DNA from 2 places in the Savagea faecisuis genome. Region 2 is predicted to be linked to the other one. Evidence: riboswitches for the same ligand, from Rfam matches in the RefSeq annotation. Region 2 holds a riboswitch; the other holds the start of a gene.
What was found. A riboswitch is a leader RNA that binds a small molecule or an ion and turns the genes downstream of it on or off. The one in region 2 is predicted to bind FMN.
Positions count from the first base shown of each region.

Region 1: another riboswitch for FMN. It lies ahead of ribD (bifunctional diaminohydroxyphosphoribosylaminopyrimidine deaminase/5-amino-6-(5-phosphoribosylamino)uracil reductase RibD); the one in region 2 lies ahead of ACFQ0V_RS06580 (ECF transporter S component).

Region 1 covers NZ_JBHTJF010000022.1:554,722-562,579, forward strand. Annotated here, with positions in the region: gene serC (3-phosphoserine/phosphohydroxythreonine transaminase) at 1-678, opposite strand, end outside; gene ytvI (sporulation integral membrane protein YtvI) at 1,025-2,140, shown strand; FMN riboswitch at 2,339-2,486, shown strand; gene ribD (bifunctional diaminohydroxyphosphoribosylaminopyrimidine deaminase/5-amino-6-(5-phosphoribosylamino)uracil reductase RibD) at 2,545-3,636, shown strand; gene ribE (riboflavin synthase) at 3,618-4,268, shown strand; gene ACFQ0V_RS07640 (bifunctional 3,4-dihydroxy-2-butanone-4-phosphate synthase/GTP cyclohydrolase II) at 4,279-5,472, shown strand; gene ribH (6,7-dimethyl-8-ribityllumazine synthase) at 5,479-5,943, shown strand; gene ACFQ0V_RS07650 (glutathione peroxidase) at 6,011-6,484, shown strand; gene ACFQ0V_RS07655 (SIS domain-containing protein) at 6,572-7,414, shown strand; gene ACFQ0V_RS07660 (DEAD/DEAH box helicase family protein) at 7,665-7,858, shown strand, end outside.
Region 2 covers NZ_JBHTJF010000022.1:364,522-372,379, reverse strand. Annotated here, with positions in the region: gene ACFQ0V_RS06600 (LysM peptidoglycan-binding domain-containing protein) at 1-518, opposite strand, end outside; gene ACFQ0V_RS06595 (RecQ family ATP-dependent DNA helicase) at 558-1,967, opposite strand; gene ACFQ0V_RS06590 (helix-turn-helix domain-containing protein) at 1,980-3,020, opposite strand; gene ACFQ0V_RS06585 (ferredoxin) at 3,125-3,373, shown strand; gene ACFQ0V_RS06580 (ECF transporter S component) at 3,469-4,053, opposite strand; FMN riboswitch at 4,222-4,351, opposite strand; gene ACFQ0V_RS06575 (hypothetical protein) at 4,425-5,621, opposite strand; gene ACFQ0V_RS06570 (RNA polymerase sigma factor SigX) at 5,614-6,150, opposite strand; gene ACFQ0V_RS06565 (ATP-binding protein) at 6,202-7,858, opposite strand, start outside.

The DNA.
Region 1 (7,858 bases), 190 kb from region 2:
TTTGTATTGAAGCACGGTCGGATTTTCTTCTTTCGCTGTTTCGAGGAAGTCTTTTTTCACGATAACGACCGTTACGCCTGAAGGACCTAAGTTCTTTTGAGCGCCTGCATAAATCATCGCAAATTTCGATACGTCGACTGGTTTTGACATAATGTCACTTGACATGTCTGCAATTAAAGGAACATTCACTTCAGGAATGTCTTTAAACTGCGTACCGTAAATTGTGTTGTTTGATGTCATATGGATGTAACGTGTATTGTCTTCTACGTTCCAGTCCATCGGAATGTTTTTAAATTGATTGTCTTTTGAAGAGGCTACTTCATACGTAGCACCTTGCATTTTTGCTTCTTTTAATGCTTTTTGTGACCATGAACCACTCATGACGTATCCTGCTGTTTCGCCTTCGTTTAAGAAGTTCATCGGGATCATCGAGAATTGTAAGCTCGCGCCACCTTGCATGAAGATCACTTCATAATCTTCTGGAATGTTGTAAAGCTTGCGCATGCGTTCAATCGCTGCATTGTGCACCGCTTCGTACACTTTGCCACGGTGACTCATTTCCATAATTGACATGCCATTGCCTTCGAAGTCGAGCAATTGTGCTTGGGCACGCTCCAATACGACTGTCGGTAAAGCAGAAGGACCCGCGTTAAAGTTATATGTAGTTTCTCTTGTCAATGGTTCCACCTCGTTTATATAGTTGAAAAAATATACTGCATCTTTATTATAGCGCATTTTTTAGAAAGATAGTGAAAATTACATGAAACTATCCAAATATTCTGTGCCAATATCGAAACATTCATGAACTTTTTATTTAAAACGTTCGTGTTTTGAGAGAGTGTCCTATAAATTAGAAATAGCTCTTTACAATTAAAGTGTAATGATGAATGAAGAAATCGAATCGTACTTTGATGAATTGCATAGAAGGATTAATCTTTTTCGTCATTTTGTTTCATAAGAAGGAAAAAAGGGGATAAATAGTCTATGCTATAAATATATTAAAATAATGTAAAAGGAGATTGTTATGGACCCTACGACTCGCACTGAAAAGCAACGGACATTCATTATACGTGTTGCTTATATTGCCATTATTTTAACGTTAATCGTGTTGTTTTTTAAATACGTATTTCCTGTTATTATGCCGTTCGTCATCGCCTTTTTAATCGCAGCGACTTGTATGCCGATCGTTCGTTGGTTGACGAAAAGGACGCCACTTCACAATGTGAGAGTGTGGGCGCTCATCGTCATCTTCGCGCTCTATACGTTAATCGGTAGCCTCATCACTTGGCTCGTTTTTAAAAGTTTAGGATGGATAGGAGATGCGGTAAAACAAGCGCCTCATCTTTATTACGACAGTATTTTACCCGCACTTGAAAAGGTGAAAGAGTGGAGTGAAGCGATATTTGCACGCATTTCACCTGAATTATCATCGCAATATCGCTCGATGTTAAATGATGTTTTAAAATCGATTACGAATGCAATCATTTCATGGTCTGGAGATTTAGCTGGAATTATTACATCTTTCTCACTTTCTTTACCGAGCTTCTTCATTACCGTGTCATTTGCTTTACTCGCTTCTGTTTTCATCATTTGGGACTTCGATCAATTAAAGCGATTTTTCCTCGCTCAATTACAACCGAAAACTATTACTTTCTTAAGTAAAGTAAAAAACAGTTTTGGAAAAAGTGTTTTCGATTATGTAAAAGCGTATATGATTATCGCTTCTATAACATTTGTTGAGCTTGCGGTCGGATTTTTAATTATCGGATTACCGAATGCGGTCGGAATTGCGGCTGGAATTGCCATTTTTGATATGATTCCAGTATTCGGTACAGGGGGAATTATGGTCCCTTGGATCATCATCGCCTTCTTAAATGGAAACATTACATTAGGTATTCAACTTGCGGTCATTTACGGAGTAGTGACGCTCGTACGCAATGTGATGGAACCGAAAATTGTCGGAACGAAACTCGGTTTGAACACCGTTTTAGCATTGTTCGTCATGTATGTCGGATTGAAAGTGTTCGGATTTATCGGTATGATTTTCGCGCCGATTGTGACAGTTATGGTGATCAATTTCAATAAGACAGAAAATATGAATTGGTGGAAAACGGTTCCGGAAAAGCAACAAGAAAAATGAAATAAATGGAAAATATCAAAAGTGAATGTCTTTCATTTTTGACGCTTTTTATTTTCTTTATTTTTTTAAAAAGTATTTTAAAGTATTGATATAGATAGACTAAATGATTTTACAAAATAATAATTAATTATTTAAAAATAATAAAAGAAAAGACTTTGCATTTTTCAGAAAGCTATGATACAGTTTTTCACAAGATGTTTTTTCCTTCGGGGCAAGGTGCAATTCCTTACCGACGGTGACTCGAACGAGCGTGTTCGACAGTCCGTGACCCGCAAGCATATCGCGAGCGGCTGAGCTGGTGAAATTCCGGCACCGACAGTTAAAGTCTGGATGGGAGAAGGAAAATGTCGTGTTTTTTCAACATGCCTCTGTTCGTATATGACGTACAAGAGGAGGCGATGCCAATGACAGATTTACACTATATGCAGTTTGCATTACAGTTAGCGAAAGAGACGATTGGCCAAACGTCACCGAATCCTTCTGTTGGCGCAGTATGTGTCAAGCAAGGAGAAATTTTAGGAATCGGGACGCATTTAAGAGCCGGTGATGCTCATGCGGAAGTCCACGCTTTACAAATGGCAGGAGACCGAGCACAAGGAGCAGATCTATACGTCACGTTAGAGCCGTGTTCCCATACGGGACGCACAGGAGCTTGTAGCGATGCGATTATTCGAAGCGGAATCCGCCGCGTCATCGTGGCGACGGTAGATCCGAATGAACGAGTCGCAGGGCGCGGAATTGCAAAGTTGCGCGCAGCTGGTATAGAAGTGGACGTTGGTTTATGCGAACGAGAAGCAAACATGTTGAATCGACCATTTTTTCATTACATACAAACAGGAATGCCTTATACGACATTGAAAGCAGCCATCACCCTCGATGGTCGACTCGCCACATCCCGTGGCGACAGCAAATGGATCACATCTGCGGAAGCGCGTCACCACGTGCATGAACTCCGCCACCAATACGATGCGATTCTCGTCGGAAGCGGCACTGTTTTAGATGATAACCCATTTTTAACCACCCGATTACCCCAAGGTGGAAAACATCCCATACGAATTATTTTAGATCGGCGACTTCAAACGCCAATCGATGCAAATGTTGTGACCGATGGAGCGGTACAAACGATCATATTTACGACGAGCGACCGAAATGTTGCGTATCCTTCTCATTTCGTACGAGTCGAACGCATTGACCCGTCACGTCCTTTTTTGCGCACCGTTTTAAAAAAATTAGGTGAAGAAGGCATTATGACGCTATTTGTCGAAGGTGGTCCGTCCATTCATGCGAGTATGATTGAAGAACGATTAGCGCAAGATGCGTACGTTTTCATTGCGCCAAAATTAATCGGAAACGGACCGAGTTTATTTACGTCGGACCGTGCAGAAATGAATGACAGTACGAAGCTCCAATTTGAACGAGTGACACAAGTCGGTCCTGATATTTTAGCGTATGCTCAATTCGAAAAGGAGGACGATTCATGTTCACAGGAATTATAGAAGAAATCGGTGCGATTCGTGCGATTCAACCTTCTTCTGCCGGCATGAAATTAACGATTACTGGAGAGAAAGTGTTACAAGATGCAAAAATTGGCGACAGCATCGCCGTGAACGGTGTTTGTTTAACGGTGGAAACGCTCGGAGCGAACGCATTTACCGCAGATGTTATGCATGAAACGATGAAAGCGACTACATTAGGCTCGCTCAGCACGCAAAGTGCAGTCAATTTAGAGCGAGCGCTCGCAGCGGGAGACCGATTTGGCGGTCATTTCGTGTCGGGACATGTCGATACAGTCGGTCAGATCGTGAAGACGCGTCGTAAAGATAATGCGCGTTACGTCGAAATTGATATTCCCGAACCGTTTCGCCGTTACCTCATTCAAAAAGGCTCAGTAGCGGTAGACGGGACGTCACTCACTTTATTTGGTGTGACGGAGCGAGGATTTATCATTTCGCTCATTCCGACGACTGAACGCGATACGGTATTAGGCGCGAAAGATGTCGGCGATCCGGTAAATATCGAGTGTGATATGTTTGCGAAATATATCGATGAACTATTGACGGCAAGAGAACAAACGACTCAATCGAGCGGTGTGACGATGGACGTATTAATGCAAAATGGATTTGTATAGGAGGGGTTTTATGTTTGCGACAATTGAACGAGCGATAGAAGAATTGAAGCGTGGTAAAGCGATTATCGTCGTTGATGATGAAGATCGTGAAAATGAAGGGGATTTCGTATCATTAGCTGAATTTACAGATGGCGCAATGGTGAACTTTATGGCGACAGAAGGACGCGGATTAATTTGTGTGCCGATGACAGAAGAGCGGGCGGAAGCGCTAGAGTTCAATCCGATGGTGACGAACAATAGTGACCCGTACGGAACGGCGTTTACGGTAAGTGTCGATCACGAAAGTTGTCATACGGGCATTTCAGCTTTTGAACGGGCGACGACGATCGAACGACTCCTTGCGAAAGATGCCCGACCTGAAGAATTTAAAAGACCGGGACATATTTTTCCGCTCATCGCCAAACGTGGCGGCGTGTTGAAACGTGCAGGCCATACGGAAGCGGCTGTCGATTTTGCGAAATTGGCAGGCAGTGAGCCAGTCGGTGTCATTTGTGAAATTATGAATGAAGACGGCACGATGGCACGACTTCCAGACTTAGAGAAAATTGCCGAGCGACTTGATCTCGTCATCGTTTCGATCGAGCAATTGATCGAATACCGTCGACATGAAGAACGACTGATCGAACGGATTGTCGAGACGAAAATGCCGACCGATTACGGAGAGTTTCGTGCGGTGACATATGTCGAGAAACTGACGAATCAAGAACATATCGCATTCGTTAAAGGAGACGTAGCCGGGAAAGAAGACGTGCTCGTACGCGTCCATTCGGAATGTTTAACGGGAGATGTGTTCGGTTCGAGACGTTGTGACTGCGGTCCACAACTCGATGCAGCGATGCGTCAAATCGAAGCGGCTGGAGAAGGTGTTTTACTTTATATGCGCCAAGAAGGGCGAGGCATTGGACTCGTCAATAAAATGCGCGCTTACAAACTGCAAGAAGAAGGGCTCGATACGGTCGAAGCGAACGTTGCGCTCGGATTTCCAGACGACTTGCGCGACTACGGCATCGGTGCTCAAATTTTAGCGGATCTCGGATTACGTACTTTGCACTTGTTGACGAACAACCCACGTAAAATTGCAGGGCTTGAAGGACATGGCTTACAAGTGACGAAACGCGTCGCATTAGAACTGCCGTTAAAAGAAGAAAACGCAAAATATATGGAAACGAAAAAACAAAAATTAGAACATATTTTAAGAAACTAGGAGGAAATGAATATGGTATACGAAGGATCACTCGTTGGAACAGGATTAAAAGTAGGAATAGTTGTCGGAAGATTCAATGAATTCATCACGAGCAAATTGTTAAGTGGGGCGGAAGATGCGCTCTATCGTCACGGTGTCGAAAAAGAAGACGTAGACGTCGCTTGGGTACCTGGCGCATTTGAAATTCCAATCGTGGCGAAAAAAATGGCACAAAGCGGAAAGTACGATGCGGTCGTCACATTAGGTACGGTCATTCGCGGGGCGACGACGCATTACGATTACGTTTGTAACGAAGTAGCGAAAGGCGTCTCACACGTCAATATGGAAACAGGAGTGCCGACAATTTTCGGTGTCGTCACGACAGAAACGATCGAACAGGCGATTGAACGCGCAGGAACGAAAGCAGGAAACAAAGGATGGGATTCGGCAATCGCAGCGATTGAAATGGCGAATATTCTTCGCAAGCTGTAAGCATGGTCATGTCTAAAATTTGAAAAAACGGGTACACTAGAAGTAACGTAAAGGAAGGATGATAGACATGACATTTTACAATTTCAAAATGCCCGACATTAAAGGAAATGAAGTCGATTTTGAGCAATTCCGAGGAAACATCGTGCTCGTCGTCAACACAGCGAGTGAATGCGGATTTACACCTCAATTAGAAGGGCTCGAAACATTATACCAACAATATAAAGAACAAGGTCTCGTCGTCTTAGGCTTTCCTTGTAACCAATTTGGTGGACAAGATCCAGGAAGTAACGACAAAATCGAACATTTTTGCCGATTCAATTACGGCGTCACGTTCCCGATGTTTTCAAAAATCGATGTGAACGGAGACGATGAAGCGCCACTGTACACATGGTTGAAAGACCAAAAAGGCGGCATGTTCGGAGATAAAATTAAATGGAATTTCACGAAGTTTTTAATCGACCGTAACGGAGAAGTCGTCGACCGATTCGCGCCACAAACGAAACCTGAATCGATCGAAAAGCCGATTGAACAACTGTTGTGAAGTGAAAAAAGATAGAAATGGAAGACGGAAATTCATAAAGCGATAAAATTTTCAAAATAGAAAACGCATGAAATCAAATTGTAATTGTTGATTTCATGCGTTTTTAAACTTTTTAATTACTATACACCGCTCATCGAAGACGGCACGTTATTCATCTTCATTTCGCAATCAGGCGAAACGGCTGACAGCATCGCCGCTTTGAAAAAATGTCGTGCGAACGATTGGCCAACATTAGCACTCGTCAACGTGAAACATTCCACGATGGCAAAACTTGCGGATGACGTCTTACTGTTGCATGCGGGAACAGAAGTGGCGGTCGCTTCGACGAAAGCGTACGTCGCTCAAGTGACGTTATTGAGCTTAATCGCCGGCAGTCTCGGTCGTTTTTCCGGCATGTATGAAACGTTCGACATGACGAAACAACTCGCCATCGTGCAATACGTCATGTACGAAACGTTCCAAATGCAATCGCTCATTTGCCAAACGGCTAATCAATTCGTCGATGCGAAAAACGTCTTCATTCTCGGACGTGGACTCGACTATGCGATCGCTCAAGAAGCGGCACTGAAAATAAAAGAAGTGACGTACATTCAAGCGGAAGCGTACCCGAGCGGTGAATTAAAACACGGACCGATCGCCCTCATCGAAGACGGCACACCGGTCATCGCGATCATTTCAAACAAACGAACAGTCGATCAAGTGCGCAGCAACATCGCAGAAGTAGAAGCGAGAGGAGCGCGGGTGTATGTACTGTCGTCAGAAGGACTCGAACAACCGACCGACTGGCTCACCTTACCCGCAACACACCCACTCTTCGCCCCACTCGCGATGATCGTCCCACTCCAACTCCTCAGCTACGAAATCGCCCAAGCAAAAGGACTGGACGTAGACAAACCAAGAAACCTCGCCAAAAGCGTGACGGTAGAATAAGAAAAGCAAACCCTCATATAAAAATGGGGGTTTTTGTTTGTCTAAAAATGAGTGAGAAAAACTGATGATTTCTATATTAAAATAGAAGAAATTAAAAATAGGGATAATATACTGATTTCAATTATGTATATTGTTCTAATAAATTTCATGAAAACTGGAAAATGACTAGATTTTCTAAGAACTTTTGATAAAATGGATATAATAGTATGTTATTTCTCTAAAATGTAATAAATGGCGGTGATTCTTTAAAATGTCTTTTAAAGAAATTAAAAATATAAAAAAATCGTATAAAACATTGGAAAACGATGATATTGTCAAAGATTTTTTAGTGCCTGTTATGAAATTATCTACATCTTATTTAAGAGCTGTCGGATATTTTTCTTCAGGGGCTTTAGTGCTGCTCTTACAAGGTATTCGAGAATTAATAGAAAATGGCGGGAAAAT
Region 2 (7,858 bases):
GGTTCCGGCTTCGGCTCTGGTTTTGGTTCTGGCTTCGGTTCTGGTTTCGGCTCAGGTTTTGGCTCTGGCTTCGGCTCTGGTTTTGGTTCCGGCTTAGGCTCAGGCTTTACCTCTTTATCTTTTGCATCTGTCTGTTCCGCTTTATCCGAATCTTTTTTCTCCTCTGGAGGTGTTACAGGTGTCGGACTCGGATTGACGTCTACTTTATCCGGCTCTTTTTTCTCCGCTACGACGAGATCTTTTCCTTTTTGCTCATCTTCTTTTGCTACTTGTACATTCGAAGGATCATCCTTTCCACTCGTGTAAAAATCAACAGCGATATATGTGATGATTCCTAATGGAATTAATGTAAAGAGCACTAAGAAAATATTAATGATCGTATTGCTAGCAGAACTTTTTTTCTTCTTCCCACGACGGTGTACTGCTGAACGTGACGGCAAATCATCGACACGCTCATCTTCCATCTCAATCTCTTGACGATTCTCTTCAAAATCGCCTTTCAAATCTTTTTTACTCATATTTGACTCTCCTATCAAACATCTTTTCTCTATTGCTTATCATTCGAATAATTGCTGTAACCGTTCTTCCCAACTACTATTACAGACAGTAACAGAATTTTCTTCAAATTGTTCTTCAACAAATCGACAATTCGAGCAACATCGCTCTTGTGATACAGGTTCACTATGAAAGTATTTTAATAATGCATCACGATAACACGTATCACTCGTCAACCATTGAAAAATCAATTCGAGTTGCTTCTTTTTATCATCGGCATTTTTATGAATGAGTTGAGCTCTTTCTTCTTTAGAATAATGTGTTTCATAAAATTTTATAATTTCCATAAAAGACGATTCGATTTGTAGCAACTTCATGATTTCGACTTCTGACTTATCCAAAGACCGATATCTGTTATACTCCTCAAACAACTCATTTGTCAACAAGTAACGGTTAGAAAATAAACGTGCTTCTTCTAAATCCGCTTCATTGTATAATAAAAGACAACGGGCATTTTGTCCATCCCTACCTGCTCTCCCTACTTCTTGAACGTATTGTTCAAACGATAAAGGGATCGACTCATGGATAACATGACGAATGTTCGGCTTGTCAATTCCCATACCGAATGCACTCGTAGCGAAAACCCAATCGAGCTCCCCCTTCAAAAACTGCTGCTGGATGAGCGAACGATCTTGACGATCCATTCCACCATGATAGCTAGCTACGGCCATCCCACGCTCGATAAAATATTGTGCATATAGTTCTGCCTTTTTACGCGTTCGAACGTAAACGATACCGTCCCCTAATTCTCGCTCAATATATCGGACGAGTACGTCAAAGGGGGACGTCACCTTTCGAACATCGTAATATAAATTCGAACGGTTCATCTCACCACGAAATATTTTCGGTGTTCTCATGTTCAACCAATATTGGAGCTCATTCACAGTTTGCTCATGTGCAGTAGCCGTCAAAGCTAATATCGGCGGACGACTCGCTAATTTTTGAATCCATTTTCCTACTTGCAAATATTCTGGACGAAAATCATATCCCCATTGAGAAATGCAGTGCGCTTCATCTAATGTAATTGCACTGTACGACAGCGATTGTAAAGATGTTGCGAACTCACTCTTCATCAACATTTCCGGAGAACAAAAAATATAGCGATAGTGAGATAGTCGCGATTTCACTAACTCACGTTCTTCATGCGTTAATTGAGATGTTAAGGCGACTACTCGTTTCTCCCCACGCTGTTTTATACGTCGCACTTGATCTTCCATGAGGGAGATGAGCGGCGAAATAATTAACACGCGCCCTTGTTGAATATAAGGTAAAATCTCATAACAAAGACTTTTACCCATACTCGTAGGAAACAATCCGATGACATCCTCACCTCGGACGATTGAAGTAATGACTTCCTTTTGCCCAGGGCGGAAATCGGAGTAGTTAAAATATTGTCGCAATACTCTTTCCATACGATACTCCTTTTATAAAGATGTTAAAATGAGGCGAATTTGAAAGTAACTTAACATAGGATACTGTTCTTTCAATTCCTTCAATGGTTGATCTTTCCGATTCGATAACTGTTGTCGTATTTGTTCAAATAAAGCGGGCTCAATGAAGCGCTCATACGGAAATACGTCGACTGTATAAGCGATTTCAATCACGTGATCTTGAATCGTACTCACTTTCAAACGACGCTTTTCAGCAATTTGCTCTAACGTATACTTTTGCTGAAATAACTCATAAGTTCGTTCCGCTGTTTTCGTTAAAAAAACAGACGACAACTTTTGCTCAAAACCTTTAGTAAAAGAATATAAAATAGGATATTGCGCAGATTGCTGAGACAATCGGTCAAGCAAACGGTGCATTCCTTCTACCCATATTAGACGTACATCAAACTCGTTTAGTTTCAATCTTTCAGCAAGTTGTTCATATGTTTTTCCTGTAAATTGTCGATTCGTCAAACGTTCTACAAAAATAATTGGAAAAAGAGCATCTCGCTGTTCTTCTATTTTTAAAAGATGGGCTAATTCCTCATAGAGACGAGAAACGACTCGCTCATCAAATAATGAGTGATTGCGATGCCATTGACTAATAAATTGTTGGACCGCTAGATCTGGTACAATCGGATCAAAACGCTTCACCGACTCATGTCGATAACTTAATGTTTGAATCGCTAAACTTAAACGGGCGAAATACACTTGCTCAAAGCGCTCATATTGCCACCCATTCCATCCGCGCATCTCAATGGACTCAAATGTGTTCGGATCGACTGTAACCGAAATCCAGCCTTCCTCATCTTCTGAGAGCCATCCTTTACGTAACAAATGCTGAATCCATCGGTCGTAGTGCGTCAATTCTTTTTTAGATAGTAAATAAAAAAATCGATGCAGTCCGTAATAATTTACGTCTTGTATCGTTTGTCCACTCTTTTTTCCGAGCAATATGTAATACGGTGCATTTCTTTTGCGCAAACCGTTCATCTTGTAAAAAAGAAACAAAATAAGTTGTTCAATTTGTAACATTTAATTGACATCTCCTTAAGTTTTTAAGTTGAAAAACTTTCAGAACAGCTTTAGAATGATAGAGAAACTAATTTGAAACGTTCTAGAAAAGAGGAGAATTGTACATGTCTAAATTTACAATCGTTGATCAGGATACTTGTATCGCATGTGGCGCATGTGGCGCAGCTGCCCCTGACATTTATGATTACGATGATGAAGGAATCGCCTTCGTTATTTTAGATGATAACACGGGAACAGAAGAAGTACCAGAAGAGCTCATGGAAGACCTCGAAGATGCATTTGACGGCTGCCCGACAGACTCGATCAAAATTGCAGATGAATCATTCGATGGAGACCCATTAAAACACGAATAATTTCGTTGCAACCTTTTCATTTGAGAAGGTTGTTTTTTATTTTGTTGATTCATACAAAAAAGCACGATGCATGACGCGCACCGTGCTTTCGCTTATTATTTCACTTGCAATTGGCGTTGTTGTTTCATAATCCACGGCTTCATTTTATTGAAGACGAGCATCATGACGAGCGTTAACGCAATTCCTTTAATTAAGTTGAATGGCAACACACCTGCCACGAGATACATGTATAAGTCTTGCCCGACGAATGCTTCCATTCCTAAAAATTTCGTATACATCGGTAAAAATACGAGATAGTTCAACACCGTCATGCCGAATGCCATCGTTACCGTTCCTGCGATTAAACCTGCTGTTAATCCTTTAGATGTTGATACTTTACGATACACTAAGTAAATTGGGATTAAAAATAAAACACCTGTCGTAAAGTTCGCAATCTCTCCTACTGGTACACCTGTAATACTTCCAGAAAGCATTAAGTAAAAGACGTTTTTGAAAAACTCGACGCCGATTGCGGCTACTGGACCAAGTGTTAGTAAAGCAAGTACTGCTGGAATTTCAGCGAAATCAATTTTTAAAAATGGTGGTAAAAATGGTAGTGGGAAGTTTAACTTCATAAGTAAAGTTGCCACCCCACTTAACATAGCGATAATGATCAATCGTTGTAATTTTGTGTTTCTCATAGCTGTATTCTCCTCTGTGCGATTCTCTTCACATAAAGGAAAGGTCATTTTCGTTCGCCAAATAAAAATCCCTTAAAGTCGTTATCACTTTAAGGGAGAATAGTCGATTTGTCGTACAGAAAATAAACGTTATGTGTACAAAATTATGTACACGAAAAAACGTTCGACCTTCACCTTCTCCCATCCAGACTTTACTGTCGGCTGTGGATTTTCACCACATCAGCTTTCGCTCGCGGGCTCTAAAACGAATGAGTTTTTTACCGCCGGTCGGGAATTACACCCTGCCCCGAAGATGAATCATATATTTTATTATGCATTTATTGTACAACAGTATAAATCTTTTGTAAAGCTTCTCCGCTTAAATTTTCAGTCTATTCTGCAATATCGTTAAAACGAATCGGATTTGCACTTACTGCTTTCGGTAATGGACGACGGAAATCGAATTTTTGCCAAGTCCCTTGCTTAATGTTCGATAATTGTAATTCCATGCCGAAATTGTTCACCGTTAAGTTCAAGCCCTCGATTAAACGATACGCTTCATCGAGCGTGTAGTCGCTTAAATCTAGCTCTTCGTCAAATAGTACTGTGACGCGCGATTGATCCATTTCTAAAGTGAATGTCACACCTTCAGGAATGACAGTATCATAAAAGTCATTCGGCTTTTCACGCATCGCATCTAGCGCTTGTTCTACCGTACTATATTTCGCTCCGAAAGAAGGGGCGACATAGTAGCGATCATGATAAGAATACGTGTAATAAGCGTAGCGATTTAATTCACTATTTAAAGCGAAAGGTTCCGTAATGACGCCTGCTTGACCAAACTCTGCTGGTTTTCCTTCTTCATTGAGCATAATTAACTCTTTATAGCCGTAAAATGTTTGTTCCAATGTCGTACTGAAAATCTCACTCGCTGCACTTGAAATACTGTACGATTCGATATCGTTAATACGCATCGTTAAAATGTCTTGTTGCTCCTCAAACGTCGCATCGTACGGGTGGTACGAAGTGAAATGATACGATTCTTCATCGATTGACTCCACATATTGTTCATACAGCTGTAAAGAAGTCGGTGTCGTCGTTTTTAAATCAGATGAAACGCGCGGTTTCGGGATTAAAATAGATACCGGAACACTTAACGCATCCTCGCTCACTAACCCGAGACGGAACGGCACAAATTGTTTTAAATCCGCTTCATAAAGTGCATACTTTCCAATGAGCGCTCGGTCCATCGCAAACTTATTCGCTTCATCGGCTGATTCATTCGACTCTTGTACTTTCAACTTCGTCTCTGAAGTATAGCTTTCCGATTCACTTTCTTGTTGATGATCTGCTTGTTCTTTCCCCGTCATATTCGCAATAATGGCTGGCGATAAAATCGCTAATATTACTGCTGCTGCAAGCGCAATCCAAAGTGGTAATTTGTTTTTCGGTTTCTTCGGTCGTTGTCCTCTCATACGTTCATCCCCTTGTAAGCGTCTCAACAAATCCTCTTTCGAACGATTATCTTTCACAGTAGGCATCGACTGTAGTAAATGTTCTAATTCTTGTTCTTCGTAATGTTTACTCATCGCTCTCACCTCTCTCATTCGAAGGAGCATTCATCAACTGCTTTAGTTTTTGTAAAGCGCGATGTTGAGTCGTCTTCACTTTCGATTCCGTCCATTCTAAAATTGTGGCGGTTTCTTTAATGGACAATTGTTGTAAATATCGCAACGTGATGACGAGCTTTTGATCTCCTGTACAGCGGTTTAAACAGCGGTACAGTTCACTTTTTTCTTCATTATACTCTACCCATTGTTCCGGCAATTGGTCATCTGCGGGCAATGGCTCTGTTTCCCAATCAAAATACGTATCATTATACTTTTGGCGGACGGCTTTTTTACGAAAATGGTCAATCGCTACATTTTTAGCGATCGCAAATAACCACGTTTTCTCAGAGCTTTGGCCGCGGAAACGATTATAGGAACGCATGACGCGAATGTATACTTCATGCGATAAATCTTCCGCGTCCGTTCGATTGCCGACTAAGTAAATTAAAAAATGAAATAAGTCGTCATGGTATTCATCATATAAGCGGTGGAAAACGGAGTCATCCATTTTCATCCCTCCGTTCAATCAATTAGTCGTTTCTACGACTGAAAGGTTACATTATTTTTTCGGTAAGACGAAAGTGAAAATAGTTCCGCCTTCTTTTCCACGTTTCACATAGAGCAAGCCTTCGTGAGAGTCGACGATATTTTTAGCGATCGCTAACCCGAGACCTGTTCCCCCTTTTCCACGTGTACGTGCTTTATCCGCTTTATAGAAGCGTTCAAACACAAATGGAATATCTTCTTCCGGTATCCCGATTCCCGTATCGATAACACTCATTTCTACCGCATCTTCAAAGCTTTGAACTGTCAATGTAACAGAACCTTCTTCTGGCGTATGGCGAATCGCGTTGTCGATTAAGTTTGTCAACACTTGTTCGATTCGATCTTCATCTGCTTCAATGATAATTTCTGAATGGTCGGATTCCAATGTCAGCGAGACATGTTGCTCTTTCGCACGCTGTAAAAATTTATTGATCATCCGCTCCGAAAAGGCGACGACGTCAAATGGCTCTTTATACAAGCGCATATGACCTGATTCCATGCGGGCTAAATCGAGTAAGTCGTTAACGAGACGGTTCATTCGTTTCGATTCATCATGGATAATTTGAACCATTTCATAACGTTCTTCATCATTTTGAGTGACCCCATCAAGTATAGCTTCACTATACCCTTGCAACATGGAAATTGGGGTACGCAACTCATGTGACACGTTAGCGATGAAGTCTGAACGCAATTTGTCTAGCTGATGTTGTTCCGTCATATCACGCATGACAGCTACCGCACCACGAATACTATTTTCACTATAGAGCGGGCTGATCGAAATCGCATAAAATTGACGTCCGATTTCTAATTCATCTTCCACTTCTTCCGCGAACGTTATCACATGATCTAACATATGAACAATTTGTGGAGGCAACTCTCCTTCAGACGCTTCATCTGTAAATTGCCATTTTTGCAACAATTTTTCTGCTGGTGGGTTCGTCACGACAATTTCAAATTCGTGATTAAACGTTAAAACTGCGTCTGTCATCGATGTTAAAACACTCGACAACTGCTCTTTCTCTTGTTTAATTAACTCAACGTAATCTTTCAATTGAACGCCCATTTTATTAAAGGCTTGTGCGAGTTCTCCAATCTCGTCATTTTGCACATGGGGAATCGTCGTTTCGAAATTCCCTTTCGACAATTCGAGTGCAGCATGTTTCATATTGCGTAACGGACCGGTAATACGAGAAGAGAGGAAAAATGCGAAGAAAGTCGTCAACAATAACGCTAAGAAAGCGGATAATAATACGATATGTGTCGTACTTTTCGTCGTGCGATGAATCGCATCTAAACTTTGATACATGACGATCGTTTCAACAGCTCCGTTACTTTCAGGAAAAGGGGTAGACAATACGAGATATTGCTCCATCACTTGTTCATCGTGTGTCGACGGTAAAATGACTTCTTGTACTTTCTCGTGACGCCCTCCGTCTTCTAACGCTAACAGTTGCTTTTGAATTTCTTGTTCATTGTATCCATTGTGAAACGTATGTAGTATTTTCCCGTCTTTCGAAATAATTAACGCATTCGTATCCACATCGATAATGTCATCGATAATTTGAGAGAGGATCGGGACGGAATGGTAGTCGTTCACAATTTTTGAAATCGTCACCGCTTCACGTCGCAACGATTCTTCTGCTTGTTTCGTATGAAAATTATCTAAAAAT